2 regions of the Streptomyces sp. NPDC008137 genome follow, and region 2 is predicted to be linked to the other one. Evidence: riboswitches for the same ligand, from Rfam matches in the RefSeq annotation. Region 2 holds a riboswitch; the other holds the start of a gene.
What was found. A riboswitch is a leader RNA that binds a small molecule or an ion and turns the genes downstream of it on or off. The one in region 2 is predicted to bind glycine.
Positions count from the first base shown of each region.

Region 1: it holds a riboswitch for glycine, as region 2 does, so the genes downstream of both, gcvT (glycine cleavage system aminomethyltransferase GcvT) here and gcvP (aminomethyl-transferring glycine dehydrogenase) in region 2, are expected to answer to the same signal.

Region 1 is NZ_JBIBHN010000007.1:42,946-57,168, reverse strand. Features, by position in the region: gene ACFZBT_RS13755 (ABC transporter permease) at 1-430, opposite strand, end outside; gene ACFZBT_RS13750 (enhanced serine sensitivity protein SseB C-terminal domain-containing protein) at 760-1,560, opposite strand; gene ACFZBT_RS13745 (enhanced serine sensitivity protein SseB C-terminal domain-containing protein) at 1,699-2,487, opposite strand; gene ACFZBT_RS13740 (AAA family ATPase) at 3,106-3,813, opposite strand; glycine riboswitch at 3,957-4,057, shown strand; gene gcvT (glycine cleavage system aminomethyltransferase GcvT) at 4,231-5,352, shown strand; gene gcvH (glycine cleavage system protein GcvH) at 5,488-5,865, shown strand; gene glyA (serine hydroxymethyltransferase) at 5,880-7,142, shown strand; gene ACFZBT_RS13720 (L-serine ammonia-lyase) at 7,286-8,653, shown strand; gene ACFZBT_RS13715 (GMC family oxidoreductase N-terminal domain-containing protein) at 8,663-10,243, opposite strand; gene ACFZBT_RS13710 (GMC oxidoreductase) at 10,440-12,023, shown strand; gene ACFZBT_RS13705 (PucR family transcriptional regulator ligand-binding domain-containing protein) at 12,069-13,676, opposite strand; gene hisD (histidinol dehydrogenase) at 13,804-14,223, shown strand, end outside.
Region 2 is NZ_JBIBHN010000018.1:159,628-173,850, forward strand. Features, by position in the region: partial or broken gene ACFZBT_RS26135 (ATP-binding cassette domain-containing protein) at 1-75, shown strand, start outside; partial or broken gene ACFZBT_RS26140 (TOBE domain-containing protein) at 155-328, shown strand; gene gcvP (aminomethyl-transferring glycine dehydrogenase) at 341-3,226, opposite strand; glycine riboswitch at 3,403-3,498, opposite strand; gene ACFZBT_RS26150 (PRC-barrel domain-containing protein) at 3,612-3,986, shown strand; partial or broken gene ACFZBT_RS26155 (DNA polymerase IV) at 3,938-5,406, opposite strand; gene ACFZBT_RS26160 (MerR family transcriptional regulator) at 5,462-6,145, opposite strand; gene ACFZBT_RS26165 (bifunctional nuclease family protein) at 6,462-6,935, opposite strand; gene ACFZBT_RS26170 (MerR family transcriptional regulator) at 7,021-7,761, opposite strand; gene ACFZBT_RS26175 (FHA domain-containing protein) at 7,816-8,763, opposite strand; gene ACFZBT_RS26180 (DUF881 domain-containing protein) at 8,825-9,763, opposite strand; gene ACFZBT_RS26185 (small basic family protein) at 9,769-10,101, opposite strand; gene ACFZBT_RS26190 (DUF881 domain-containing protein) at 10,098-11,009, opposite strand; gene ACFZBT_RS26195 (sugar phosphate nucleotidyltransferase) at 11,108-13,603, opposite strand; gene ACFZBT_RS26200 (CDP-alcohol phosphatidyltransferase family protein) at 13,719-14,223, opposite strand, start outside.

The DNA of each region.
Region 1 (14,223 bases), on a different contig from region 2:
CACCGAGCACGGTGCCGATGCACACGGACAGCAGCGTGGCGCCGCCCGCGACCAGCAGGGAGACCCAGGAGCCGTCGATGATGCGGGCGAGCATGTCCCGGCCGTACTGGGGGTCCACGCCGAGCGGGTGGTCCCAACTCATGCCTCCCCAGCCGCCCTTGGGTGCGAGCAGCGCGGGGTCGATGAGGTCCTGGTTGAACTTGTTGGGATCGAGGTTGAAGATCCACTGGATCGGCTTGGAGAACACCGCCATCAGCACGAGCAGGATGACGACGACGCCTCCCGCCATCGCCACCTTGTCCCGCTTGAAGCGCATCCAGGCGATCTGGGTGAGCGAGCGCCCCTCGATCTGGCTCTTCTTGACCCCGGCGAGCACGGCCTCGGGCTGTGCTCCGGCTTCCGCCCCGGTGGTCTCGATCGGTGCGGTCACGGTGCGATTGACCCCTCTCGACCCGGCGATCGCCGAGCCCCTGGCTGCCGCTGTAGCGGTTTTGTTTGTCTCGTACACGAGACCGACCCGGCCCGTGTCTTGCGGGGAGTCTTCAACGCTTTGGCGATCTGTTGCCAGACTTGGCGATGAAAGGATGCGTAAACGTGATGCTGTCTGCGAGGTTCCGTTATCCGGACAACGGGTAGCAGGGGTCGGACGCGCTGCGACAGGGGCATATTAGGACAGAACCGCTCTATCTGGCCTTATCTACGCGCGGAGAGTTGAACGGTTGTCGCGTTACGGAACGGCTTCGCGGGACCTGGGGCGGGTCAGTACCTGCCCTGGGCGGGCGGGTATCCGTAGCCGGAAGCCGGGGCCTGGACGGGGGCCGTGGCGTGGGCCTCTCGGTCGTAGAACGGGCGTGCGCCGGCGCGCAGCCACATGGCGACCGGGTCGTGCTCGTCGGACATCGCGACGGTCGACACGGGGAGCCCGTCCGGTACGGCGCCGAGGGACTGCTGCATCATCGCGCGCACCGAATCCACGGCCGGCGGCGAGGTGTCGTAGACGTCGAGCCCGATGGCCAGATACGGCGCCCCGAGCGCGGGTTGCACCCAGGCGCGGCGCAGCGAGCGGACGGCCGGGGTGCGGTGGGCGTTCTGCGCGAGCAGGGCGTAGAACTGCGGGATCTCGATGGCCGGTTCGGACAGCCGGAGGGGCCCGGCGGGCTGGCGGTCCAGGCCCATGGCGATCCGGCGCAGGTCGAGCCAGGGGATGCCGACGCCGCCGCCGGGGGCGTGCGGGTTGAGCCAGAGGCCGTAGTGGTCGGGGTAGAGGGCGCGGGCCACGTCGATGCCGTCGACGACCTCGTAACTGCGGTTCCAGCCGCTGGCCGAGAGTTCCTGCGCGGAGGTCACACAGGGGGCGTAGCCGCAGCGCTCGACCTCCATGTTTCCGTACTGGGCGTCGGGGGATCCGGCCTGGCCCTGCCACAGGAGCATCCAGATCTGGCCGCTGTGGGGGGTCGCGAGCGCGCGCAGGAGGGCCTCATAGGCGTCATAACGCCCGGGCGTGACCTGGCGCAGCATGTGCTCGACCTGTCCGGCCGCGGCCGTGCCGCTCGCGCTCACCTTTACCGCCCCTTCGTACAACGCCTCGACCGTGCCCTAGCTTAAGCCCGCTCGGGAGCCCGGAGCTTGGTGCCGTCGGGCGGGTGCGGGTCGTGTGTGGTTGATCGCGCAGTTCCCCGCGCCCCCGGGCCGGTTGCCCTACCGCTGGTAGAAGGGCCGGACCCTGTCTCGCATCCACTCGCCCACCGGGTCCTCCGCCACGTCCAGGAGGACCAGGTTGACCGGCCAGGGGGGCGGGGCGGCGGTGACGGCGCGGGTGAGGGCGTCCAGCGGGAGGGCGCGCAGGTCGCCTTCCCACTGGGAGAGTTCGACGCCGACGAACATCACCGGGTCGGCCGTCTCGATCGCGGCGAGGCAGCGGCGGGCGGTGACGACGACGCCGATCGCCTCGAACTCGGCGGACGCGGCGGCGAGGAAGTCCACCGGGTCGTCCTGCCAGTCGGGCTCGAAGAGGCGGACCCGGCCGCCGCTCGCGGGGCCGTCCAGCGGGGTCCGGCCGGCCCGGCACAGTTCGGCGACGGCGGGCGGCGGGAGCGGGATGCCGACCACACCACCGGGGTTGACGGCGATCCCCGCGTGCGGGGGCAGACCACGGGCGAACTCCACGGCCGGGGCGATGGTGTACGACATGTGCGAGCCGACGACCTGGCGGAACTGCTCCTCGGAGCTGAACACCGGCACGAACGCCTGGCCCTCGATCTCGATGCCGGGGAGGTCGAGGGGGCCGCTCTGCGGGCCGCCGCCGCTGGGCAGCGGGATCCACACGAAGCTCCGGCCGAGCACCTCGACGATCCGCCCGCCGGCCGACGGACCGGCGCCGAGGGAGGCCGAGAGCACCTCCTCCAGCTCGTTGCCGGGCCATCCGCCGTGCGGGTGGGTCTGCGTCTGCGCCGGGAAGTCCGCGGAGAAGTCCGCCGGGAAGTCCATCTGCCTACCGCCTGCCTGAAACCACTGCTGTGGCTCAAAGGCTAGCGGCTCGGGAACGGCGGACCGCCACCCCGTGAACCACGGCCGGGGCCGCGAGCGGCGGGACGGCGCCTTCCGGGCTCGCCGACCACGGACGCCTGCCCCATACACGGGGTTTATTGACGGCAGACACCTGCCACGTGCACACGACTCGGCCCCGCGGGCGGACCGGGCCGTGTGCCCAGCGCATCGACCACGGATGCCTGCCGCACGCAGGCGGCCCAGGACAACAGGCGGGCGGGATGGGCTACCCGGCGCAAGAGACCGCGCGGATGCCTGTCCTATACACGCGGTTCGCCGACCGCAGCGCCGTCGACCGTGCTCGCGGGCTCACCGACCGCCGCTGACGCGGGCCCGCCGCTCGGGGCCGCACGCGGAGGGTGAGGGTTTGTGCTTCCCGGCGCGCGCCTGCCCCACGCACACAGGGGCCGCAGACGGACGGCCCGGGCTCCCCGGACGCCCGACCGCGGATGCCGCCCCAGGAGAAGGGCTAACCACCCCCGGCAGCCTGCCCGTGAACCGCGGCTCCCCCGCCGCGGACCGCCGTGCCCGTGAACGCCCGCCCACCGGCCAGGGCCGTCAGCCCGCGAAGCCGATGCGGTGGAGGGTGTTCGCCGCGTCGCGGTCGGCGAGGATCGCCGAGCCGCAGCCGGACGGCAGTTCGCCGCGTTCGACCTCGCGGAGCAGGTGGGTGGTGGCCGCGCGGTGACGCAGGAACGCGTAGCGCGAGACGCCCCGGCCGCGGTCGCGCTGGCCGGCCAGGGCCTGCTCGGGGGTGACGTCGAGCATCAGCAGGTGGAGCGTGCCGCCCCGGCGGCGGGCCTCGCGGGCGAGCCAGCGGCGGACCCAGGCCTGGGTGCCGCAGTCGTGCACGACGACACCCTCGCCGGTGCGCAGGGCGCGACGCAGCCCGGCGTAGTGGGCGAGGCGGACCAGCGGGCGGTAGACCGCGTACGGCAGGGCGCGCGGCATACGGCGGTCCCAGTGGTCGCGGGTGTCCTGGGAGTCGATGCGCCGGCCCGGCACGGCGCGCCGCATCAGCGTGGACTTGCCGCTGCCGGGCAGGCCCGTGACCACGACGATGTCGCGGGGCCCGAACAGCAGCGCGTGCGGGCCGCGGCCGGCGCGCTCGCGCAGATCGCGGACGACCGGCACCGGCTGCGGGCCGCAGGCCGCGCGCACCGGAGCGGCCGGCTGCTCGGGCAGCGCGATGCCCGACGTCGTGGCGTACGCGGTGGTCCTGTTCACCGTGATCGTCCTCCCCTGGGGCCAGGTACGGAGTCCCATGCCCGCCGAGTGTAAAGAGAAGGTAATGCCCGATGTCTCTGGTTTTAGTCCTCTTCCTGCAACAGCCCTGCTACAGGGTGGTCCCCCTGCCACCCCGCGACGATGCGTGCAATGATGTGCCCGCCAACTGCATACCGGCCGTTTGAATCCGCGCGGGAGAGTCCCCAGCACCGTCCGACGCTGGGGCGCCGAAGGAGCAAGTCCCTCCCTTGAATCTCTCAGGCCCCGTTACCGCGCGGGCGAGGCACATCTGAAAAGCGGGCCGCAGCCTTCCCCGGAGTCCGGGGAAGCGGCGTGGCCCCACCCAAGGTGCAAGCCGTTGACCCGCGCGGTCATGGCGAACCTCTCAGGTTCCGATGACAGATGGGGAGGAACGACCTCGCCCGTCATGCCTTATGCCTTGGGAGACGACCGACCGTGAGCAGTACAGGAGAACTCCGCCACACCGCGCTCGATGCCCTGCATCGTTCGCTCGGCGCGACGATGACCGACTTCGCCGGCTGGGACATGCCCCTGCGCTACGGCTCCGAGCGCGACGAGCACAACGCCGTACGCACGAAAGCCGGGCTGTTCGACCTCTCCCACATGGGCGAGATCACCGTCACCGGGCCAGGGGCCGCCGCCCTCCTCGACCACGCGCTGGTCGGCAACATCGGCGGGGTCAAGCCCGGCCGCGCCCGCTACACCATGATCTGCCAGGCCGACGGCGGCATCCTCGACGACCTGATCGTGTACCGGCTGGCCGAGCAGGAGTACATGGTCGTCGCGAACGCCTCCAACGCCCAGGTGGTCCTGGACGCGCTGGTGGAACGTTCCGCCGGCTTCGACGCCGAGGTGCGCGACGACCGGGACGCCTACGCGCTGCTCGCCGTGCAGGGCCCGGAATCCCCGGGGATCCTGAAGTCCCTCACCGACGCCGACCTCGACGGCCTGAAGTACTACGCGGGTCTGCCCGGCACGGTCGCGGGCGTCCCGGCCCTCATCGCCCGCACCGGGTACACCGGCGAGGACGGCTTCGAGCTGTTCGTGAAGCCGGAGCACGCCGTGGAGCTGTGGCAGGCCCTCACCAAGGCGGGCGAGGGCGCCGGTCTGGTCCCGTGCGGGCTGTCCTGCCGTGACACGCTGCGCCTGGAGGCGGGCATGCCGCTGTACGGGCACGAGCTGAGCACCTCCCTGACGCCCTTCGACGCCGGGCTCGGCCGGGTGGTGAAGTTCGAGAAGGAGGGCGACTTCGTCGGCCGCGAGGCCCTGACCGAGGCCGCCGCGCGCGCCGAGCAGAACCCGCCGCGCGTCCTGGTCGGCCTCGTCGCCGAGGGCCGTAGGGTCCCGCGCGCCGGGTACCCGGTCGTCACCGGCGGCGAGGTGATCGGCGAGGTCACCTCCGGCGCGCCCTCCCCCACGCTCGGCAAGCCGATCGCGATGGCGTACGTCGACCCCGCGCACGCGGCTCCCGGTACACCCGGTGTGGCCGTGGACATCCGGGGCAGTCACGAGCCGTACGAGGTCGTGGCGCTGCCGTTCTACAAGCGCCAGAAGTAGAGACCGGCCAAGCGCCGGAAGCGGACACCGGCACGCGGGCCGCCACAGCGGTCCCGGGCGTCTCATCCCCGCTCACCAGCGGTCCCCTTCATCAGCATTCACCAGCACTCCCGCGCGTACAGGAGAATCCAGGCCATGAGCAACCCCAAAGAGCTGCGCTACAGCAAGGAACACGAGTGGCTGTCGGGCGCCGAGGACGGCGTCTCGACGATCGGCATCACGGAGCACGCGGCGAACGCGCTCGGCGACGTCGTCTTCGTCCAGCTCCCGGAGGTCGGTGACACCGTGTCCGCGGGCGAGACCTGCGGCGAGCTGGAGTCGACCAAGTCCGTCTCCGACCTCTACTCCCCGGTCTCCGGTGAGGTCACCGAGGTCAACGAGGACGTCGTGAACGACCCGTCCCTGGTGAACTCGGCCCCCTTCGAGGGCGGCTGGCTGTTCAAGGTGCGCGTCACGGACGAGCCGGGCGACCTGCTCTCCGCCGACGAGTACACCGCCTTCTCCGCCGGCTGAGAGGTCGTAGCCGTATGTCCGTCCTGAACACGTCCCTGCACGAGTTCGACCCGGCCGTCGCCGCCGCGGTCGACGCCGAGCTGCACCGGCAGCAGTCCACGCTCGAGATGATCGCCTCGGAGAACTTCGCCCCGGTCGCGGTCATGGAGGCGCAGGGCTCGGTCCTGACCAACAAGTACGCCGAGGGCTACCCGGGCCGCCGCTACTACGGCGGCTGCGAGCACGTCGACGTGGTCGAGCAGATCGCCATCGACCGGGTCAAGGAGCTGTTCGGCGCCGAGCACGCCAACGTCCAGCCGCACTCGGGCGCCCAGGCCAACGCCGCCGCGATGTTCGCGCTGCTCAAGCCTGGCGACACCATCATGGGTCTGAATCTCGCGCACGGCGGGCACCTGACCCACGGCATGAAGATCAACTTCTCCGGCAAGCTCTACGACGTCGTCGCCTACCACGTCGGCGACGACGGCCGGGTCGACATGGCCGAGGTGGAGCGGCTGGCGAAGGAGTCCCGGCCGAAGCTGATCGTCGCGGGCTGGTCCGCCTACCCGCGGCAGCTGGACTTCGCCGAGTTCCGCCGGATCGCGGACGAGGTCGGCGCGTACCTGATGGTCGACATGGCGCACTTCGCCGGGCTGGTGGCGGCGGGGCTGCACCCGAACCCCGTACCGCACGCGCACGTGGTGACCACGACCACCCACAAGACGCTGGGCGGCCCGCGCGGCGGTGTGATCCTCTCCACGGCCGAACTCGCCAAGAAGATCAACTCCGCTGTCTTCCCCGGTCAGCAGGGCGGTCCGCTGGAGCATGTGATCGCGGCCAAGGCGGTCTCGTTCAAGGTCGCCGCCTCCGAGGACTTCAAGGAGCGCCAGCGCCGTACGCTGGAGGGTGCCCGCATCCTGGCCGAGCGTCTGGTGAAGGACGACGTCCGGGCCGTGGGCGTGGACGTCCTGTCCGGCGGCACGGACGTGCACCTGGTCCTGGTCGACCTGCGCCACTCGGAGCTGGACGGACAGCAGGCCGAGGACCGCCTCCACGAGGTGGGCATCACGGTCAACCGCAACGCGATCCCGAACGACCCGCGCCCGCCGATGGTGACGTCCGGTCTGCGGATCGGTACGCCGGCCCTGGCGACGCGGGGCTTCGAGGCCGAGGACTTCGCGGAGGTCGCGGACGTCATCGCCGAGACGCTCAAGCCGTCCTACGACGCGGACGCGCTCAAGGCCCGGGTGAAGGCCCTGGCCGACCGGCACCCGCTGTACCCGGGCCTGAACAAGTAGCGCCCGCACAGCGACACCTGCACAAGCAGCACCTCACAAGCAGCACCTCATAAGCAGCGAAGAAACCTTTCAGGGCGCCGTGCCCGCCACAAGCGGTCGCGGCGCCCGGTTCCACCGCACCACCCCCGTAGTCAGGAGTTCCCGTGGCCATCTCGGTCTTCGACCTGTTCTCGATCGGCATCGGCCCGTCCAGCTCCCACACGGTCGGCCCGATGCGCGCGGCCGGCCTGTTCGCCCGGCGGCTGCGCAACGAGGCGCTGCTGGAGTCGGTCGCCTCGGTCCGTGCCGAGCTGTACGGCTCACTCGGCGCCACCGGCCACGGCCACGGCACGCCCAAGGCGGTCCTGCTCGGCCTGGAGGGCGACTCCCCGCGCACGGTCGACGTGGAGAAGGCCGACGACCGGGTGGAGGCGATCAAGACCGACGGCCGGCTGAATCTGCTGGGCGAGCACGAGATCGCGTTCTCCTTCGACGACGACATGGTCCTGCACCGCCGCAAGGCCCTCCCGTACCACGCGAACGGCATGACCCTGTGGGCGTACGACGCCTCGGGCGCGGAGCTGCTGACGAAGACCTACTACTCGGTCGGCGGCGGCTTCGTCGTCGACGAGGAGGCCGTCGGCGCGGACCGCATCAAACTCGACGACACCGCCCTGAAGTACCCCTTCCGTACGGGCGACGAACTGCTGCGTCTGGCGGAGGAGACGGGTCTGTCCATCTCGGCGCTGATGCTGGAGAACGAGCGCGCCTGGCGCACCGAGGAGGAGATCCGGGACGGCCTGCTGGAGATCTGGCGGGTGATGGAGTCGTGCGTGGCGCGCGGCATGTCCCGCGAGGGCATCCTGCCGGGCGGCCTCAAGGTGCGCCGCCGTGCCGCGAACACCGCGCGCAAGCTCCGCTCCGAGGGCGACCCGCTGGCTCTGTCCATGGAGTGGATCACCCTCTACGCGATGGCGGTCAACGAGGAGAACGCGGCCGGCGGCCGCGTCGTCACCGCCCCCACCAACGGCGCGGCCGGCATCATCCCGGCGGTCCTGCACTACTACGTCAACTTCGTGCCGGGCGCCGACGAGGAGGGCGTGGTCCGCTTCCTGCTCGCCGCGGGCGCGATCGGCATGCTGTTCAAGGAGAACGCCTCCATCTCAGGCGCCGAGGTCGGCTGCCAGGGCGAGGTCGGCTCCGCGTGCTCGATGGCCGCGGGCGCCCTGGCCGAGGTCCTCGGCGGCTCACCGGAGCAGGTCGAGAACGCCGCCGAGATCGGCATGGAACACAACCTCGGCCTCACCTGCGACCCGGTCGGCGGGCTGGTCCAGATCCCGTGCATCGAACGCAACGGCATGGCGGCGGTCAAGGCCGTCACCGCCGCCCGGATGGCCATGCGCGGCGACGGCTCCCACAAGGTGTCCCTGGACAAGGTCATCAAGACGATGAAGGACACCGGGGCGGACATGTCCGTCAAGTACAAGGAGACGGCCCGGGGCGGGCTGGCGGTGAACATCATCGAGTGCTGAGGGGCGGGTTCATCCCGCCGACGCCCGTACCAACGAGGCGGCCCTTTCTCCGATCATGATGGCGGGAGCGTTCGTGTTCCCGGTGACGAGGGTCGGCATGATCGACGTGTCCGCCACGCGCACGTTCTCCAGCCCGCGCACACGGAGTTCGTGGTCGACGACCTTGCCCATCATGCAGGTGCCCGACGGGTGGTAGAAGGAGAACGACTGCGTGCGGATGAAGTCGTCGATGTCCTGGTCGCTGTCCGACAGCGGGGCGAGCCCGGCGTCGGCGGCCGCGCGCAGGTCCGCCTGCAGCAGGGACGTCAGCCGCTTCTCACGGGCGATGCGCATACACAGACGGACGCCCTCGCGCAGCCGCCGGCGGTCGTCGGGATCGGCGAGGTAGTTGTGGAAGATGCGCGGCTTGGCGTACGGGTGGGAGTGCCGCAGCCGCACCGAACCGCGGCTCGCGGGCCGTGCGACGTAGGGGCCGAACGACATTCCCGGCTCGAGCGGCGCGGCCAGGCCTTCGTCACGGACGATGCCCAGCGCGGCGTGCACCTGGATGTCCGGGGCGGGGAGGTCGTCGCTGGAGCTGAAGAAGCCGCCGGTCTCGTTCCAGGCCATCGGGCCTGTGCCCTGCTCGCGCAGGAGCCGCTCCTCCGCGGAGGTGTCCGGTCCCAGGAGCGGCTGGGTGTCGCTGAAGAAGCTGATGAAACACCCGGTGTGGTCCTGCATGTTCCTGCCGACGTCCGGCAGGTCGTGCAAGGGGGTGATCCCTCCCGCGGTCAGTTCGTCGGCCGGGCCGACGCCTGACTGGAGGAGCAGGTGGGGCGAGTTGTAGGCCCCGAGGGACAGCACGATCTCACGGTCGACGTGGATCGTCCGGACGGTGCCGAGGTGGTCGACCTCCAGGCCGGCGGCCCGCGAGCCGTCGAAGCTCAGGCGCAGGGCGGTCGTCGAGGGAAGCACGGTGAGGTTCGGACGGCCCGCGGCCGGCTCCAGGAACGCGATCGCGCTGCTGCACCGCAGGCCGTTCCGCTGCGTGACCTGGTGGTAGCCCACGCCCTCCTGCTCAGCTCCGTTGAAGTCCGAGTTGTACTTGTGGCCCGCGTCCTGAGCCGCCTCGACCCATGCCGTCAGCAAGGGGTGGACAGAGCGGGGGTCGCTGACGGTGAGGGGACCGCCGACGCCGTGGAAGTCGTCGGCGCCGCGCTCGTTGTCCTCCGACTTCCTGAAGAACGGCAGGACGTCGTCGTACCCCCAGCCCGGGTTGCCGAGCCGCTCCCACGTGTCGTAGTCGTAGCGGTGCCCGCGCACGTACAGCATGGTGTTCATCGAGCTGGTGCCGCCGATCGCGCGGCCGCGGGGCAGGTAGGCGCGGCGCCCCGCGAGCTGCGGCTCGGGCTCGGTCTCGAAGTCCCAGTCGAAGGCTGTCTTCAGCTGCTGGGAGAACAGTGCGGGTATCTCGAAGAGTCGGCCCCGGGCCGGCGGTCCCGCTTCGATCAGCGCGACCGTGACATCCGGATCCTCGGACAGCCGGGCCGCCAGCGCACAGCCGGCCGAGCCGGCCCCGACGACGATGTAGTCATACGATTCCCTGTCCATTTCGCCTCCGTGGAAGTCCGGTCGCCTTGGTCGGCGCGCGTCGTTCCTGGAGAGGCTAGGGACGCCGGGCATGGTCAGCACATGCACGAAGTGAGCACTTGGGGCGCCAGTCATTACCCATTCCGTGCATGTGCTGTATCCGCGCCGCTGCTTAGGCTCTCTTCGAACCACCGCGGCAAAGAGGGGATCCCGACTCATGTCCGACCCGGTCCGTCAGGATTACACGCCTCCGGAGCTCCGGCCCGAGGCCCTCGTCTCAGTCGGCACCGCCGAGGAGATCAGCACCGATGTCCTGATCATCGGCTCCGGCATGGGCGGGTCCTCGCTGGCCTGGGCGCTGAAGGAGTCCGGTCTCGACGTCCTCGTCGCGGAGCGGGGCCATTTCCTTCCCCGTGAACCCGAGAACTCGCAGCCGGCCGAGATGTACATCAAGGGCCGGTACAAGAACGCCGGCTATTGGTACGACGGCGGCACCGGCAAACCGTTCGCGCCGGGTGTGTATTACTGGGTGGGCGGAAACACCCGCTTCTACGGCGCGATGCTGCCCCGTTTCCGGCGCAGTGACTTCACCGAGGTGGAACACCACGAGGGCGTCTCGCGCGCCTGGCCTTTCGACTACGAGGACCTGGAGCCCTCCTACACCGTCATGGAGGAGTTGCTCCAGGTGCACGGGCAGACCGGCGAGGACCCGACCGAGCCGCCCCGCTCCAAGCCCTACCCGTATCCGGCGCTCCAGCACGAACCGGAGATCGAGCGGTTCTCCCGGTCGCTGCGCCGGCAGGGCCTGCACCCGTTCCACACGCCGAACGCCCTGAACATCAGCACTCAGGCGGATCGCGCCGCCGTGACGACCGCCGACGGCTGTCCGGACGAGACGGGCATGAAGTCCGACGCCGAGAACCGGCTCCTTCTCCCCGCGCTGCGCGACGGCGTGAAGATCCTCACGGGTGCGGAGATCACACGCCTGATCACCTCGCCCGACGGGCGGAAGGTCGTCGCCGCCGAGGCACGGCACGCGGGCCGGATCATCCGTATCAACGCCAGGACCTTCGCCCTGGCCGGCGGTGCCGTCAACTCCGCCGCGCTGCTGCTCCGTTCGGCCGGCGACGCGCACCCTGAGGGTCTCGCCAACTCGTCCGGACTGCTGGGCCGCAACTACATGGTCCACAACAGCACGTTCTTCGTCGGGGTCAACCCCCTGCGGACCAACCCCACGCAGTGGCAGAAGACCCTCGGTCTGAACGACTTCTACGAAGCCGGGCCGGGGACGCGTTTCCCGCTGGGGAACCTCCAGATGCTGGGCAAGCTGCAGGCCCCCATGCTCAAGCCCGCGCGTCCGTGGGCACCGACGTGGGCCCTGAAGTTCATGGCGGGCAGAAGCCTCGACATCTACCTGACGACCGAGGACCTCCCGTCCCGGAACAACCGGGTACGGGTGGACGGCGACCGCATCCTCATCGACTGGACGCCGACCAACGTCGCGCCCCACCACGAACTCGTGCGCCGGGTGACCCGGGCGGTCCGCAAGTCCGGGTATCCGCTGATCTTCACCCAGCGCATGGGCATCGAGACCAACTCCCACATGTGCGGAACGGCCGTGGCGGGTCACGACCCGGCGCAGAGCGTGCTGGACCCTCTGTGCCGCAGCCATGACGTCGAGAACCTCTGGGTGGCCGACTCGTCGTTCTTCCCGTCCTCCGCGGCGCTCAACCCGGCCCTGACGATCGGCGCGAACGCCCTGCGCATCGCCCCGTCCTTGGCCAGAGCGACGAAGGACTGACGTCGCAGCGGCCGGATCTGCCGCAGGTCAGGTCTCTCGCGCAGGTCAGGTCCGCCGCAGCGTCGGCTTGCGCAGCAGGTCGTGTCCGCGCACGGCCAATTGCAGCCGCTGCTGGTTACTGACCTGCGTGAGGTCCAGGCCGAGGATCTCGGAGAGTCTGTCGAGGCGGTGGTAGAGGGTGCGTCGCTGGATGAAGAGCTCCTCCGCCGCCCGGGCCTTGTTGCCACCGCAGTCGAGGAACGTGCGGAGGGTGGGCAGCAGAGGGTTCTTCGCCAGTGCGTCGTGCTCGAGGAGCGGACCGAGTTCGTCCTCGACGTAGCGCCTGAGTTCGGGGCCTTCGGAGAGGGCGACGAGGAGGCGCAGAGCTCCCAGATCGTCGAAGTGACGCACTTCCGTGGTCGAGGCCGCCGCCGCGACGGACGCCGCGCTGCGGCTCTGGCGCAGGGCCAGCGGAAGCACCGCCGGCTCCACGACGCGGCTGATGCCACCCCTTACCCCGTGATCGGCCAGCAGGGTCTGCACTTGGCCGGCGTCGACGCGGGCGGGCAGGCCCACGACCGCCACGTCGAAGTCTCCGGTGTCGCCCACGACGGCGGGCCAGCCTGCCTCCTCCAGAAGACGGGCGAGGAGATGGTCCTTGACCGGCTCCTCGTCCCCCGCCCATGCCGTGACGACGATCAGGTCCCGTCCGCGCAGGTCCTGGCCGAGCGCCAGACTGAGGGTCACGAACCGCTCTCCTGTGATGTCGCCCAGCAGAAGCCGGTTGAGCAGCGCCGTCTGGCGCTGGGATGCGCGCGCGCCGCTCTCCCGTTCGCTCAGCAGCGAGATCGCCACGGCCGCGGCGGCCCGCTCCAGCGTGCGCAGTTCGGGCGGGCTCGGCTGCTTTCCACCGTGCAGAAGGTGGATCCACCCCCACGACTCGCCCCGGAGCACCACGGGCTGGCGGGCGCACGGCGCGACCTCGCGGAACGATGCCGCCGAGGCGGTCGGGACCCCGGGGCGCTGCGCCGCGAGAGAGGAGTGGCGTTCGTGAATCGCCCGGGAATGCGCACTCCACTCGTCCACGACCCGGTCGGCCTCCGGCGTCGCTCCTCCGTACGCCAGCATCTGGTGGGCGACGTCCTCCAGCACCACGGGGTGCCCGGTGCGACGGGCCAGTTCCCTGACCACGCCGACGTAGTCCTCGTCCGCCAGGAGCAGATCCATGAACGCCTGGCTGGTGGCCTCTTCGGCGATCAGCTGCTTGACGCGCATCCCGACCAGGACCTCGTGGACCTGGGCCGACGTCTCGACGAAGGGAATCTCGTCGGTGAGTCCCACCAGGGGCAGGCCGACCGCCTCGGCCTCCTCGATCACGGCCTCCGGCATGGAGTCGAACATGCGCCCGGCCAGTTCGACGACGAGCACGGCCGCGTGGGCGTCCGCGAGCCGTCGGATGAACGCCCGCTGCTCGAGCGCTGTCGCGCCCATGCCGAGGCCGGCCGTCAGCAGCATCTCCTGACCCGTGAGAAAGCGATGGATGTCCGGGATCTCCCCGGTGTGCACCCAGCGCACGGGACGATCCAGATTCCTTTCCCCGGCATACACACGCACGGCGGTGCGCGTGAACACCTCGAGCTCCAGGGCGGCGCGAACCGTCAGGACTTCAGCCATGAACCACTACCTCGATGTGTGCACGATCCAGGGCCAATATTGCACACACTGTGCCTGTCGTCCCACTCCTTGTTTCCCCAGACTTCAGGTCAAGCCCGCAGGCACGACCCCGTGCAAGGAGTGCAGAGTGTCAGCACAACACAAGACCATCAAGGCTCCTGTCGCCGTGAAGACGTCGCGGACCAGCCGTCCGGAAATCGTCGAGACCGTCGCGGACGTGATCGCCGACGTACGGGCCAACGGGGACGCCGCCGTGCGCCGCTGGTCGCAGAAGTTCGACGACTGGAGCCCGGAGTCCTATCGGCTCGGTCCCGACCAGATCGCATCCGTCGTCTCCTCCGTCCCCGAGACGGTCCTCGACGACCTGCGGTTCGTCCAGACGCAGGTCCGCGGCTTCGCCCAGGCGCAGCGGGACTCCCTCACCGACTTCGAGGTCGAGACGCTGCCCGGCGTGTTCCTGGGGCAGCGCAACATCCCCATCGGCGCGGCCGGCGCCTACGTTCCCGGCGGCCGCTACCCCCTCACCGCGTCGGCCCACATGACCGTC
Region 2 (14,223 bases):
CGTCCGGCACTGGACGGCACGCGGCTGGACCGTCCCCCGCCCGAGTCCCGTCCGGTGGGCGTCGTCTTCCAGGACAGACACACGGCGACCAGATTCGCGCCGACCTCACCACGGTCTCCGCGTCCGAACTCGATCTGCACCCCGGATCACCGTGGAGGGCAGCGAACTGGCGGCGGCGATCACCAAGGACGCCGCAGAGGACCTCCGCCCGTCGCCCGGAACCCAGGTCGTCGCCCTGATCAAGTCGACCGAGGTGTCACTCGCCCCCGCACGACGGAGAGCCCCCGCACGACGGAGGGGCCCCGCGTGGCGGAGCCCCTCCCTCTGACCTGCCGGTCGATCAGTCCTCGTACGCGTCCAGCGGCGGGCAGGAGCAGACCAGGTTCCGGTCACCGAAGGCCTGGTCGATGCGCCGCACCGGCGGCCAGTACTTGTCGGAGGCCGCGACTCCGGCCGGGAAGACGGCCTCCTCACGGCTGTAGGCGTGCTCCCACTCCCCGGCGAGCGCGCCGGCGGTGTGCGGGGCGCCCCGCAGCGGGTTGTCGTCCGCGGGCCACTCACCGGAGCCGACCTTCTCGATCTCCGCGCGGATGGCGATCATCGCCTCGCAGAACCGGTCCAGCTCGGCCAGGTCCTCCGACTCGGTCGGCTCGATCATCAGCGTCCCGGCCACCGGGAACGACATCGTCGGCGCGTGGAAGCCGTAGTCGATCAGCCGCTTGGCCACGTCGTCGACGCTCACGCCGGTCGCCTTGGTCAGCGGCCGCAGGTCGATGATGCACTCGTGCGCGACGAGCCCGCCCGGGCCGGTGTAGAGCACCGGGTAGTGCGGCTCAAGCCGCTTGGCGATGTAGTTGGCGCTGAGCACCGCCACCTGCGTGGCCCGCTTCAGCCCCTCGCCGCCCATCAGCCGGACGTACGCCCACGAGATCGGCAGGATGCCGGCCGAGCCCCACGGCGCCGCGGAGATGGGGCCGACCCCGGTCTCCGGGCCCGCCTCGGGCTGCAGCGGATGGTTCGGCAGATACGGCGCGAGGTGCTCGCGCACCGCCACCGGACCTACGCCGGGCCCGCCACCGCCGTGCGGGATGCAGAAGGTCTTGTGCAGGTTCAGATGCGACACGTCCCCGCCGAAGTGCCCCGGCTTGGCGAGCCCCACGAGCGCGTTGAGGTTGGCCCCGTCGACGTAGACCTGCCCGCCCGCCTCGTGCACCTGCGCGCAGATCTCGGAGACGTGCTCCTCGAACACGCCGTGCGTGGACGGGTAGGTGATCATCAGCACGGCCAGCTCGTCACGGTGCTGCTCGATCTTCGCCCGCAGGTCCTCGACGTCGATCTCGCCGTCCTCGGCGGTCCTGACGACGACGACCTTCATACCCGCCATCACCGCGCTCGCGGCGTTGGTGCCGTGCGCGGACGAGGGGATCAGGCACACGGTCCGCTGCTCGTCCCCGTTGGCCCGGTGGTACCCACGGACAGCGAGCAGACCGGCGAGCTCACCCTGCGACCCGGCGTTCGGCTGGAGGGACACCTTGTCGTACCCGGTGACCTCGGCGAGGCGTTCCTCCAGCTCGTGGATGAGCGTGAGGTAGCCCTCCGCCTGCGCCGCGGGCGCGAAGGGGTGCAGCTGCCCGAACTCGGGCCAGGTGACCGGCTCCATCTCCGTGGTCGCGTTGAGCTTCATGGTGCAGGAGCCCAGCGGGATCATGCCGCGGTCGAGCGCATAGTCACGGTCGGCCAGCCGGCGCAGGTAGCGCAGCATGGCGGTCTCGGAGCGGTACTGGTGGAAGACCGGGTGGGTCATGTACTCGTCGGACCTCAGCAGGGCACCCGGAAGCCCGTCCTCCGTGGCGGCGTCCAGCGCCTCGACGACGCCCTCGACCCCGAACGCGGCCCAGACGGCACGCAGCTGGGCCCGCGTCGTGGTCTCGTCGCAGGAGATCGAGACGTGGTCGGCGTCGACGAGACGGAGGTTGACCCCGTTCCGCTCCGCGGCGGCCACGACCTCGGCGGCCCGGCCCTCGACGCGCGCGGTCAGGGTGTCGAAGTAGGCCCCGTGCACGACCTCGACACCACCGTTCACGAGCCCGGCGGCGAGGACCGTGGCATACCGGTGGGTGCGCCGCGCGATGCTCTTCAGGCCCTCCGGCCCGTGGTAGACGGCGTACATACCGGCCATCACGGCGAGCAGCACCTGAGCCGTACAGATGTTACTGGTGGCCTTCTCACGACGGATGTGCTGCTCACGCGTCTGCAGCGCCAGCCGGTAGGCCTTGTTCCCGTCGGCGTCCACGGACACGCCGACGAGCCGCCCGGGCAGGCTGCGCGCCATCTTCTCCCCGACGGCCATGTAACCGGCGTGCGGTCCGCCGAAGCCCATCGGCACGCCGAACCGCTGCGTCGTCCCGACCGCGATGTCCGCGCCGAGCTCACCGGGCGACTTCAGCAGGGTGAGCGCGAGCAGATCGGCGGCGACGGTGACCAGTGCCCCGAGTCCGTGCGCCTGGTCGATGACCGGCTTGATGTCCCGTACGGCTCCGGAGGCGCCCGGGTACTGGATCAGCACGCCGTTGATCTCGCGCTCGGCGACCTCGGCGGGGATGCCGTCACTCAGGTCGGCGACGACGACCTCGACTCCGGTCGGCTCGGCCCGGGTCTCGATCACGGCGATGGTCTGCGGCAGCGCGTCCGCGTCGACCAGGAACAGGCCCTTCTTGTTCTTGCCCAGCCGCCGCGACAGCGCCATGGCCTCGGCCGCCGCGGTGCCCTCGTCGAGCAGGGAGGCGCCGGAGGTCGGCAGTCCGGTCAGGTCGGCGACCATGGTCTGGAAGTTGAGCAGCGCCTCGAGCCGGCCCTGCGAGATCTCCGGCTGGTACGGCGTGTAGGCCGTGTACCAGGACGGGTTCTCCATGACGTTGCGCATGACGACCGGCGGCGTGAACGTGCCGTAGTAGCCGAGCCCGATCATGGAGCCGAGGACCTGGTTCCGGTCGGCGAGGGAGCGCAGCTCGGCGATCACCTCGGCCTCGCTGCGTGCGCCCGGCAGGTCCAGCGCCTCGGCGCTCTTGATCACGGCCGGGACGGCGGCGACCGTGAGCTCGTCCAGCGAGCCGTAGCCGACGTGCGCGAGCATCTTGGCGCACGCCTCGTGGTCGGGGCCGATGTGGCGCTGCTCGAAGGGGACTGCCTCTTCGAGTTCGGAGAGCGGAATGCGATGGGCGGTCATATGCGGAGGCCTCCTGGTCTGACACGACCTTCGAGGGGCACCACGACACGGGTACCCGGACGGCCTCCCCCTCTGTCATGTCAACCTGAGAGCTTCACCGGATCGCCCGAAGGCCTCCGGCTTTCACCGTCGGTGAGGGCGGAAGCCGTGACATCCGCCCTGCTTTCCAGAGTGACCTCGTCCGTGCGGTACGTGGGCCTGAGAGATTCCGGGGAGGATTTGCTCCTTCGGCGCCTCCGATGGTGTCTGGAGGACTCTCCCGCACGGGGTCAGCAGCCGTTGTCAGCCTACCAGCGCGGTCAACGCACGAACCTTCGAGTGGCCGCCTCCTCGATTGTGCCGTTTTGTAGTGGTTACGGATGAGTTGCGACCATGTGGAGGGCCCGTGCGAACCGATATCGATCCGCGCAACCTGATCGGCCGCAAGGCGTTCGACCGCAACGGGACCAGGATCGGCACGATCGACGAGGTCTACCTCGACGACGCCACCGGCGTCCCGGAGTGGGCGGCCATACGGACCGGCCTGTTCAGCCGGGACGCGTTCGTCCCCCTCGAACCCAGCGAGCTGATCGACGGCGCCCTCCACGTGCCCTTCGACCGCGCCCTGATCAAGGACGCCCCCGACTTCGGCGTGGGCCGCCACCTCTCCCCGGAGCAGGAACTCCAGCTCTACCACCACTACGGCCTAGACGTCGCCGCCCCTCCCCCGCTTCAGGACCACCAGTTCGGCAAGCTGGCGGGCACGGACGAGACGGCCTGAAGCCCCGGCAAACCTTCTAAGGAGCTGCGGAGCGCAGCCCCACACCCCCGGAGTCACCATCCGGCCCATCGCCCCCCTCAGACTCTCGTAACACCAAAGGCAGCGGATCCGCCGGCTCCAGCTCCGGATCGTCGACCCGGAAGGTCCGCACCCGCCCGGGCTCCGAGTCGGGCGTCTCGAACCGTACGGTGACCCGCCCCAGGCCACTGCCCTGCACCCACCCGTGCCCGAATCCGGCGTGCCGCACATCGTGCCCGGCGGGCCAACGCCGCTCGGCCGGCGCGGGCTGCACCTCCACTGGCGCAGCCGCGTGTTCCTCGACCGGGCCCTCCGCGACCGCCCGCTCCCCGGCCGCCTGCGCGAACAGGTCCTCCTGCGTGTAGTCGGCGAGCCCGCTCACCCCCACGCCGAGCAGCCGCACCCCGCCCGTCGTGTCGACCGAGTCCAGCAGTCTGGCCGCCGCCTCACGGATCACCCCGGGATCGTCCGTCGGCCCGCGCAGCGTCTCGGACCGGGTGCGTGTCGAGAAGTCGTACCGCCGCACCTTCAGCACGATGGTCCGCCCGGACAGCCCGGCCCCGCGCAGCCGCCGCACACAGCGGTCGGCGAGCCGCTGCACCTCCAGCCCGACCCGAAGCCGGTCGTGGATGTCCACGTCGTAGGTGTCCTCGACCGACACAGACTTCGCTTCCCGCTCCGCCACCACGGGCCGGTCGTCCCGGGCAAGAGCCATGGCGTAGAGCCCGTGCCCGTGCGCCTTCCCCAGCAGCCGGACCAGTTCGTCCTCACCGGCCTCGGCAATCTCCTCGACCGTGGTGATCCCGGCCCGCCGAAGGTGGTCGCCGGTGGCCGGTCCGACTCCCGGCAGGGTCCGCACCGACATCGGCCCCAGCATGGCCCGCTCCGTCCCCGGCTCGATCATCACCAGCCCGTCGGGCTTGGCCTGCTCCGAGGCGATCTTCGCGAGCATCTTGGACGCGGCCAGCCCCACCGAGCCCGTGAGCCCTGTGACGGCTCGGATGTCCGCACGCAGCTTCACCCCGGCCAGCCGCGCCGACCGCTCGTCCCAGGCCGCCCCACCGGCCTCCAGGTCCACGAACGCCTCGTCCAGGCTCAGCGGCTCCACCAGCGGAGACAGCGCCCGCAGCAGCTCCATCACCCGCTCGCTGATCGCCCGGTAGAACCCGAACCGCGGCGCGAGATACGCGGCGTTGGGCGCGAGCCGCCGGGCCTGCGCCATGGGCAACGCCGAGTGCACCCCGAAGACCCTGGCCTCGTACGAGGCGGTCGCGACCACACCCCGCGGCCCCAGCCCGCCCACGACCACGGCCTTCCCGCGCAGGCTCGGCTTGGACGCCTGCTCCACCGAGGCGAAGAAGGCATCCATGTCGAGATGCAGGATCGTGGGCGCGGTTCTCACAAGTCCGATGCTGCCCTACGCCACTGACAACGCCGTGCCGAACCGTCCCGAAAGGTCAGACGGCCCGGTTCCGCCGCCGCGCAAGCTCGTCCGCCGGGTTGGGCCCGACGAGGGTCTCACCGGTGTCGATCCGCTCCCCGTGCAGCTGGGACAGCGCGCTCTCGACGTCCCGCCACACCACACCCACGGCGATCCCGAAGACGCCCTGGCCCCCTTGGAGCAAGGCATGGACCTCATCCGGCGAGGTGCACTCATAGACCGTCGCACCGTCGCTCATCAGCGTCATCCGCTCCAGGTCGCGGAAACCGCGCTCCCGGAGGTGCTGGACCGCCGTGCGGATGTTCTGCAGCGACACGCCGGTGTCGAGGAACCGCTTGACGATCTTCAGGACGACGACGTCCCGGAAGCTGTACAGCCGCTGAGTCCCGGACCCGTGGGCGGGGCGCACACTCGGCTCGACGAGACCGGTGCGGGCCCAGTAGTCCAGCTGCCGGTAGGTGATACCGGCGGCCGCGCAGGCCGTGGGGCCGCGATAGCCGATCTGCTCGGACGCCATGGACGTCGTCCCTCCGCTGCTCGGCACCGCCGACGGTCGCTGCGGAGCGAGATCGGCCGCACCATCGGGCTGGGGACAGCCTCCGCCCGAGAGGAGCCGAGAGCCGGGGGGAGCGTACGGACCGCTCGCCCTGAGACTGCGCTCGGGGCCGCCCCCAGCCGTACCGTCGCCGCTGCTTCTCACGCCGACCTCCGTCCTTGACCTGCCTTCTCGACGGTAGGCAGTCACCCGGGGTGCGTCAACGATCGCCACACTCGCCACGCCGAGTGATAATCACCCTAAGAGTGGTTTCCCGTGCCCCACCGCGGGGAAAGGCTAGCCGAATGCCTTCGGCGCGGGCCGTGTGACGCTCTCACTCGCCACGGGCACATGCGGGCAATTCACCCGTCCCGTATACGGCGGCGGCCCTGCCGCTGACTCATAGTCCGCCGGGCCGCCCAGGTGTCTCACGACCGCTTCCGCTCCCCGTCAGGCCGGCATTCACCGGCCCCCCGGGGGCTCACTGGCTGCTGCTCCCGAAGTCCTCCGGGGAGATCTGGTCGAGGAACTCGCGGAACTTCTCCACCTCGTCCTCCTGCTCGTCCGGGATCGCGATACCGGCGTCGTCGAGCACCGTGTCACTCCCGTAGATCGGCGTCCCGGTGCGCAGGGCCAGCGCTATGGCGTCGGACGGGCGGGCGCTCACCTCGACGCCGCTGGCGAAGACCAGCTCCGCGTAGAAGACGCCCTCACGCAGGTCCGTGATACGCACTTCCGTGAGCTCCTGGCCGACGGCCTCCAGCACGTCCTTGAACAGGTCGTGGGTCAGCGGCCGCGCGGGAGCCATGCCCTGCTGGGCGAAGGCGATCGCCGTCGCCTCACCCGGCCCGATCCAGATGGGAAGGTAACGGTCGCCTCCCACTTCACGCAGCAGCACGATCGGTTGGTTGGAGGGCATTTCGACCCGGACACCTACGACATCGAGCTCGTTCACACAGCAACCCTAGGCCGTGCTCGGGACGTTTGGGTAGTCGGGCCGGGATCAGGCGCCTGATCCGGCCCCCACACGTCCGGCCGCCTCACGGCAACCGCACCCCGAGCGCCGTCTGCACCAGCGCGGCGTGCAGCTTCACCGTGAGCCCCGCCAGCTCCTTGGTGCGGTCCTCCGCATGAGCCCTGGTCTGCGGGTTCCGGTGTCGCTTCAGCGGGGCCACCACCTGGTCCACGAGCCCGGCCTCGCGGTCGGCGGCGGCCTTCATCACCCGCAGATGCCGCGGCTCGATCCCGAACCGCCCCAGCTCGGCGACGAGCGCCGCCACCGTGACCGCCTCCGCCTCGTACGCCCCGTCCTCCAGTGGAGTGACCAGCCCGTACGACTCCCACTCCGTGAGCTCCTCCTCGTCCACCCCGGCGGCCGCGAGCAGCTCCGCACGCCCGACTCTGGCAGCCGTGGGCGGCCCCTCGTAGGCCTCGGGCGCGGTATCGCCGTCACGCTGACGGCCCACGGTCGGCAGCGGAACGGCCTCACCGCGCTCCATGGCCTCCAGGTGCTCGCGAATCACCTTCAGGGGCAGATAGTGGTCCCGCTGCATCCTCAGGACGTGCCCCAGGCGCTCGACGTCACGGGCGCTGAACTTGCGATACCCCGAGGGGGTCCGCTGTGGCTCGATGAGCCCCTCCGACTCCAGGAAGCGGATCTTGGAGATGGTGACTTCGGGGAACTCGTCGCGCAGCGCGTTCAGCACTGTGCCGATGCTCATCAGCCCACTGTCCGTGGCGGCGGCGCCGTGCCCGGCACCGCCGCTCGGTGTATGAAGCATGGACCTTCCCTGACGGACGGACCTTCGCTGGGGTGTCCCGGAAACAGTCCCGGGTCAGTAGCCCCGCTGGCTGGCGTAGAAGACCAGCCGGTACTTGCCGATCTGCACCTCGTCACCGTTGCTCACGGCGACCTGGTCGATCCGCTCGCGGTTCACATACGTGCCGTTCAGGCTGCCCACGTCGGCCACCGTGAACGAGCCGTCCTGAGCGCGACGGAACTCCACGTGCCGCCGGGAGACCGTCACGTCGTCCAGGAAGATGTCGCTCTGCGGATGACGGCCGGCCGTGGTCAGATCGCCGTCCAGCAGGAAGCGGCTGCCCGAGTTCGGCCCACGGCGCACGACCAGGAGCGCGGAACCCAGCGGCAGCGCGTCCACGGCCGCCTGCGCCTCGGGAGACAGCGTCGGCGTGGGCGTCTGACCGGTGGCCTCGGCGTCGTAGGCCTCGAGTCCGGAGATGGAGATCGTGGAGGTCGTCTCGGACGGACGCTCGGGCGTCGCGCCCGGTCGCAGCGGCGCGCCACAGTTGGAGCAGAAGCGGCTGTTCTCCGCGTTGCGGTTGCCGCACCTCGTACACACCAGGGCCGACATGGGATCCTCCTGCCGCGGCTGCCCACCCGGAGCATTGGACGCATACGGGTCGGAAAACCCTCCACCCGCACTTGAGGGTTGCCCGAAACCTATGCCGCCGGGCTGCGCAGGGTCAACCGACGGCGCGCCCTGACCTCCGGAAACGTCGCCGCCCGGACCGCCGACCTGGTCCCGGAACAGCGGTCGCTGGCCCTCCGCGTCAGGCTGTGCGCGATGACGGGCGGTCGCATTGTCGCTGCCCTCTCGCGGGCTCTTGCCGAACAACTTCGCAAACAACTTCACGGGCGATTCCCCTTGACCGAAACAGACCCGCCCGTGGGGCAGGACGAACCCTGACTGAACACTCTGGCCGACCCGGACATCCTGACAACGTCCGTCTGCACCAGACAGTTTCCACCACGCACCACCCATTCGGTGCGCCGACCCCCCGCAACCTCATGCCCTCGCCGGACGCCGCCCATGCACCGCCGGTTCACTGGGAGGACGACCGAGCGTAGTCAGGCCGCTTCGCTGCTCGCAAGGCGTCCACAACGATCTTGGTCGACCGCTCCACGGTGACGATGGCCTGTTCCTTCTCGAGAGTCTGCACCACACCTCCGGGGATGTTGAGCGCCGGCTCAAGGTCCTGCGACTTGCCGATGACCTTGAAACGATAGGGAGTGTTGATCTTGTTCCCGTCGACGCTCACACCCTTGCCGGAATCCGTGAGATACGTACCGGCGACGACCCGTACGCCGTTCACCTGGATCGCCTCGGCACCCGCCGCACGCAGTTCCTGGACCGCGTCGAGCAGCATGTCCGACTCGACCGTCCCCTTCGTGTCCTCGATGGTCATGGTGATGCCGGGCCCCTGCGCGGCCACCGTGCCCGCCAGGATGCCGAGTTGCCGCTCCTTCTCGACCGTCTGCTTCCGGGCCTCCTCGGCCTGGTCCGAGCTGTTCTCCAGCTCGTCGCGCTGCTTCTCGAGACCCTGCTTCTCGTCCTCAAGACGCTGGGTACGGTCATCCAGTTCATCGAGGATGCGGACAAGATCTTCCTGACGCGCCCCGCGCAGGGCGCTGTCACTGTCACTGTTCGAGGCCACCTGCACGGCCAGCCCGAAGCCCAGGCCGAACAGCAGCAGCGCGACGATGAGTTGGGCCCGGCTGACCCTCGGCGGCCACAGCCCCTGCACCAGCCGCTGCCGACCGGTCAGCCGCGGCTCGGGCGCCACCTCCGGCTCCGGCTCCGGAGCGGGCGCCGGCTCAGGGACCGGCTCAGGCTCCGCGGTGTCCTGGGGGGCAGGCTCCGCCCCGGCCACCTCCTGAGGAAGCTCCTTACGGAGCCGGTTCCCGGACTCGCCGTTCCCGTCGCGCTGCTCCGCGCGCGTGTCGCCGCTCTTCTCGGCGCGCTTCTCGTCGTGGTCGCTCATCGGCCTCACGCCCGGAACACGTGCCGGCGGATCGCCGCGGCGTTGGAGAAGATCCGGATACCGAGGACGACCACCACACCGGTGGACAGCTGAGCACCCACGCCCAACTTGTCACCCAGGAACACGATCAAGGCGGCCACGACGACGTTCGACAGGAACGACACCACGAAGACCTTGTCGTCGAAGATGCCGTCGAGCATGGCGCGCAGACCACCGAAGACGGCGTCGAGCGCCGCCACGACGGCGATCGGCAGATAAGGCTCGACCACCGCCGGAACCTCAGGCCGGACCAACAGGCCGGCCACGACTCCCACGACGAGGCCCAGTACGGCGATCACGATGTGCCTTTCTCGCTCTTCTCAGTGCTCGGCTGTGCTGTACGTACGATCACACTCGGTGCGGCAGGCAGCCGGAGGTCGTCCTCCGCAGAGATGGCCGTCCTGATGCCGTAGCTCTCCTGGAGCGCGTTCAGGTACAACCCGTCCGCGCTGTCCTGGAACCTCGTGCTCAGCCGCTGCCCGTCCCCCACCGCGAGCACCGTGTACGGCGGCACCAGCGGCTTGTTGTCGACCAGTATCGCGTCCCCCGCGGCCCTGATCGCGGACAGCGCCGTCAGCCGCTGCCCGTTGATGGAGACAGCCTCGGCGCCCGACTCCCACAGCCCGTTGACCACGCGCTGCATGTCCCGGTCACGCACCCGGCCGATGTCGGAGAACCCGGAGGCCTCGCGCGGGTCGCCGTCGCCGCCCGCACCGGTGTCCTTGGCGTCGTTCACCACGAGCTTCACACCGGGACCGTGCACCGCGGCGGCGCCGGACAGGATGCCCACCAGATCGGACCCGGCGCTGCCACTGTGCTTCAGCGCCTCGCGCTGCCTTGCACTCACGTCCGCGCGCAGCTCGTCGACGGAGTCCTCAAGCTCGTCCGCCGTCTCGCTCTGCCGGTCGATGCGATCGACCAGCTCTTCCCGCTCCTTGGCTACGACGGGCGCGGCGACCCGCGCCTGCGCCGCTCCGACGGTCACGATCAGGGCGGCGAGCACCAGTCCCGCAGCGAGCCCCAGCTTCGCCCTGAGGGTCTTCGGCAGGCCGGCGTCACCCGCGGCCTTCTTCCGCTCGGCGGCCTCGGCATAGCCGTCGTCGAGGCTGTGGTCCATGACGTTGGTGAGCAACGACATGGACGCATCCGGGCGCCGGGGCCGCGTCGGTGTGCTCCGAATGGGGGGTTGCTGCGGCATGCCGCACATCGTCGCACGTCGCGGCCACTACCTCCGAACGGCCCCACCGGCGTGCCGGACAGGCCCCGTTGAGGACACTTGTCCGGCACGCACGCGTACAGGCCGTTCTACCGGCCGGCGCTGTCCACGACCGCCGACCACTCGTCCAGCAGGGCCTGGGCGGAGGCGTCGTCCGGCCCCTCGGCCCACAGATGGGTGACGGCCTCCGCCGGGTCGGGCAGCACCATCACCCAGCGCCCGTCGGTCTCGACCACACGCACGCCGTCCGTGGTGTCCACGAAGCGATCTCCGGCCTCCTCGACGACCCGCCGCATCACGAGACCCTTGACAGCCCACGGGGTCGCCAGGTCCCGCTTCAGGACGTGCGCCCGCGGGATCCGGGCGTCGATTTGGCTGAGCGTGAGCTGCGTCCGCGCCACCAGCCCGATGAGCCGTACGAAGGCCGCGGTGGCGTCGTACACGCTGCTGAACTCGGGAACGATGAACCCGCCCTTGCCATCACCGCCGAAGATCGTCCCTTCCTCGCCACCGACGCGCGTGAGGTCGTCGGGAGAGGTCGTCGTCCACTCGACCTGGGTCCCGTGATACGCCGCCACCTGCTCGGCGATCCGGGTCGTGGTCACCGGGAGCGCGACCCTGCCGCTACGCCGCTCCGCGGCCACGAGGTCCAGCATCACGAGCAGCGCCCGGTCGTCCTCGATGATCCGTCCCTTCTCGTCGACGAGGGACAGCCGCTCACCGACCGGATCGAACCGCACCCCGAAGGCGGCACCCGAGGACGCCACGATCTCCCCGAGACGCACCATCCCCGACCGCCGCATGTCGGCCGTCTCCGTCGGCCTGGACTCGTCCAGACCGGGGTTGATCGTCAGCGAGTCGACACCGAGCTTCCCGAGCAGAGACGGCAGCACGAGTCCGGCGCTGCCGTTGGACGCGTCCACGACGACCTTCAGCCCGGACTCGGAGATACCCGTAGTGTCGACGTTGCGCAGCAACGACCCGGTGTACGAGTCGAAGACACTGGCCGGGAAGTGCAGATCCCCGATCTCACCGGGGAACGCCCGCCGGTACTCCTGCCTCGCGAACACCCGGTCCAGCTTCCGCTGGCTGCCCTGCGACAGGTCGGCACCGTTCCCGTCGAAGAACATGATGTCCACGGAATCCGGCACCCCGGGCGTGGTACGGATCATGATCCCGCCCGCACTGCCCCGCGCGGTCTGCTGCCGGGCCACCGGCAGTGGGACATTCTCCAGATCCCGTACGTCGATGGCGCTGGCCTGCAACGCGGAGATCACCGCCCGCTTCAGCGCACGGGCACCGCGCGAATGGTCCCGGGCCGTGGTGACGGTAGAGCCCTTCTTCAGGGTGGTCGCATACGCACCGGCAAGCCGCACGGCCAGCTCCGGCGTGATCTCGACGTTCAGGATTCCGGACACACCACGGGCTCCAAAGAGGTGTGCCTGTCCCCTGGACTCCCAGATGACCGACGTGTTGACGAAAGCACCGGCCTCGATGGTCTTGAACGGATAGACCCGCACATTGCCTTGGACGATCGATTCTTCACCGATCAGGCACTCATCACCGATGACCGCCCCGTCCTCGATCCGCGCCGCTCGCATGATGTCGGTGTTCTTCCCGACCACACACCCGCGCAGATTGCTGTGCGGCCCCACGTAGACGTTGTCGTGGACGACGGACTTGTGCAGAAAGGCACCGCTCTTGACCACCACGTTGGAGCCCACAACAGAGTGCTCACGGAGCTCGGCGCCGGCCTCGACCTTGGCGTAGTCCCCGATGTACAGGGGGCCGCGGAGCACGGCGTCGGGATGCACCTCCGCGCCCTCGGCAACCCAGACGCCCGCGGAGATCTCGAACCCGTCGATGTCGACGTCGACCTTGCCCTCCAGGACGTCGGCCTGCGCCTTCACATAGCTCTCGTGCGTGCCTACGTCCTCCCAGTACCCCTCGGCAACGTAGCCGTAGACGGGCTTGCCTTCCTTCATCAACTGCGGGAAGACGTCACCCGACCAGTCGACGGGCACATCGGGCTCGACATAGTCGAAGACCTCGGGCTCCATCACGTAGATGCCGGTGTTCACCGTGTCGGAGAAGACCTGGCCCCAGGTGGGCTTCTCGAGGAAGCGCTCCACCTTGCCCTCCTCGTCGACAATGGTGATGCCGAATTCCAACGGATTGGGAACACGAGTCAGACAAACAGTGACCAGCGCGCCCTTTTCCTTGTGGAAATTGATGAGCTCGGTGAGGTCGAAATCGGTCAGAGCATCGCCGGAGATGACGAGGAAGGCATCGTCCTTCAGTGCCTCTTCGGCGTTCTTGACGCTTCCAGCGGTACCGAGTGGCTTCTCCTCGTTGGCATAGGTCAGCTCCATACCGAGCTCTTCGCCGTCCCCGAAGTAGTTCTTGACAAGCGAAGCCAGGAACTGGACAGTAACGACTGTTTCATTGAGCCCATGCCTTTTGAGCAGCCGCAGAACGTGCTCCATGATCGGGCGGTTGGCCACGGGCAGGAGCGGCTTGGGCATGCTTGAGGTCATGGGGCGAAGACGCGTGCCTTCGCCTCCGGCCATCACGACGGCCTTCATGTCGGAAGCGTCCTCCTCTAAGAGACGACGGTCTAGCCGACTTCCCCCGCCAGGATTGTCCCCCAGTTCTCGACCACGGGCCATCGGACAGCCACGGTGGGACCAATCCGCAAGTTCAATCGGCCATGGCGTCCGCACGGACCAGGCGGCGGACTTGTACCACGTAGAGGACTCCTGCCCACCAGTACAGCGTTGTACCCCATCCGGCGAACGCCCATCCGAAAATAGCAGCGAGTGACGAGATCCAACCACTTCCGTCACTGAGCAGGAGCAGTGGGAAGGCATACATCAGGTTGAAGGTGGCGGCCTTGCCCAGGAAGTTCACCTGGGGCGGCGGATAGCCATGACGGCGGAGGATGCCCACCATCACCAGCAGAACCAGCTCTCGCGCCAGAAGTGCAGCGGTCAACCAAAGGGGCAGAATCTCACGCCAGGTGAGACCGACCAGGGTCGAGAGAATGTAGAGCCGGTCGGCTGCCGGGTCGAGAAGCCGGCCGAGACTGCTGATCTGGTTCCAGCGCCGAGCGAGCTTGCCGTCCAGGTAGTCGCTGATGCCGCTCAGAGCCAGCACTAGGAGGGCCCATCCGTCACTCTTGGGCCCGCCGAACTCAGGCCTCAGA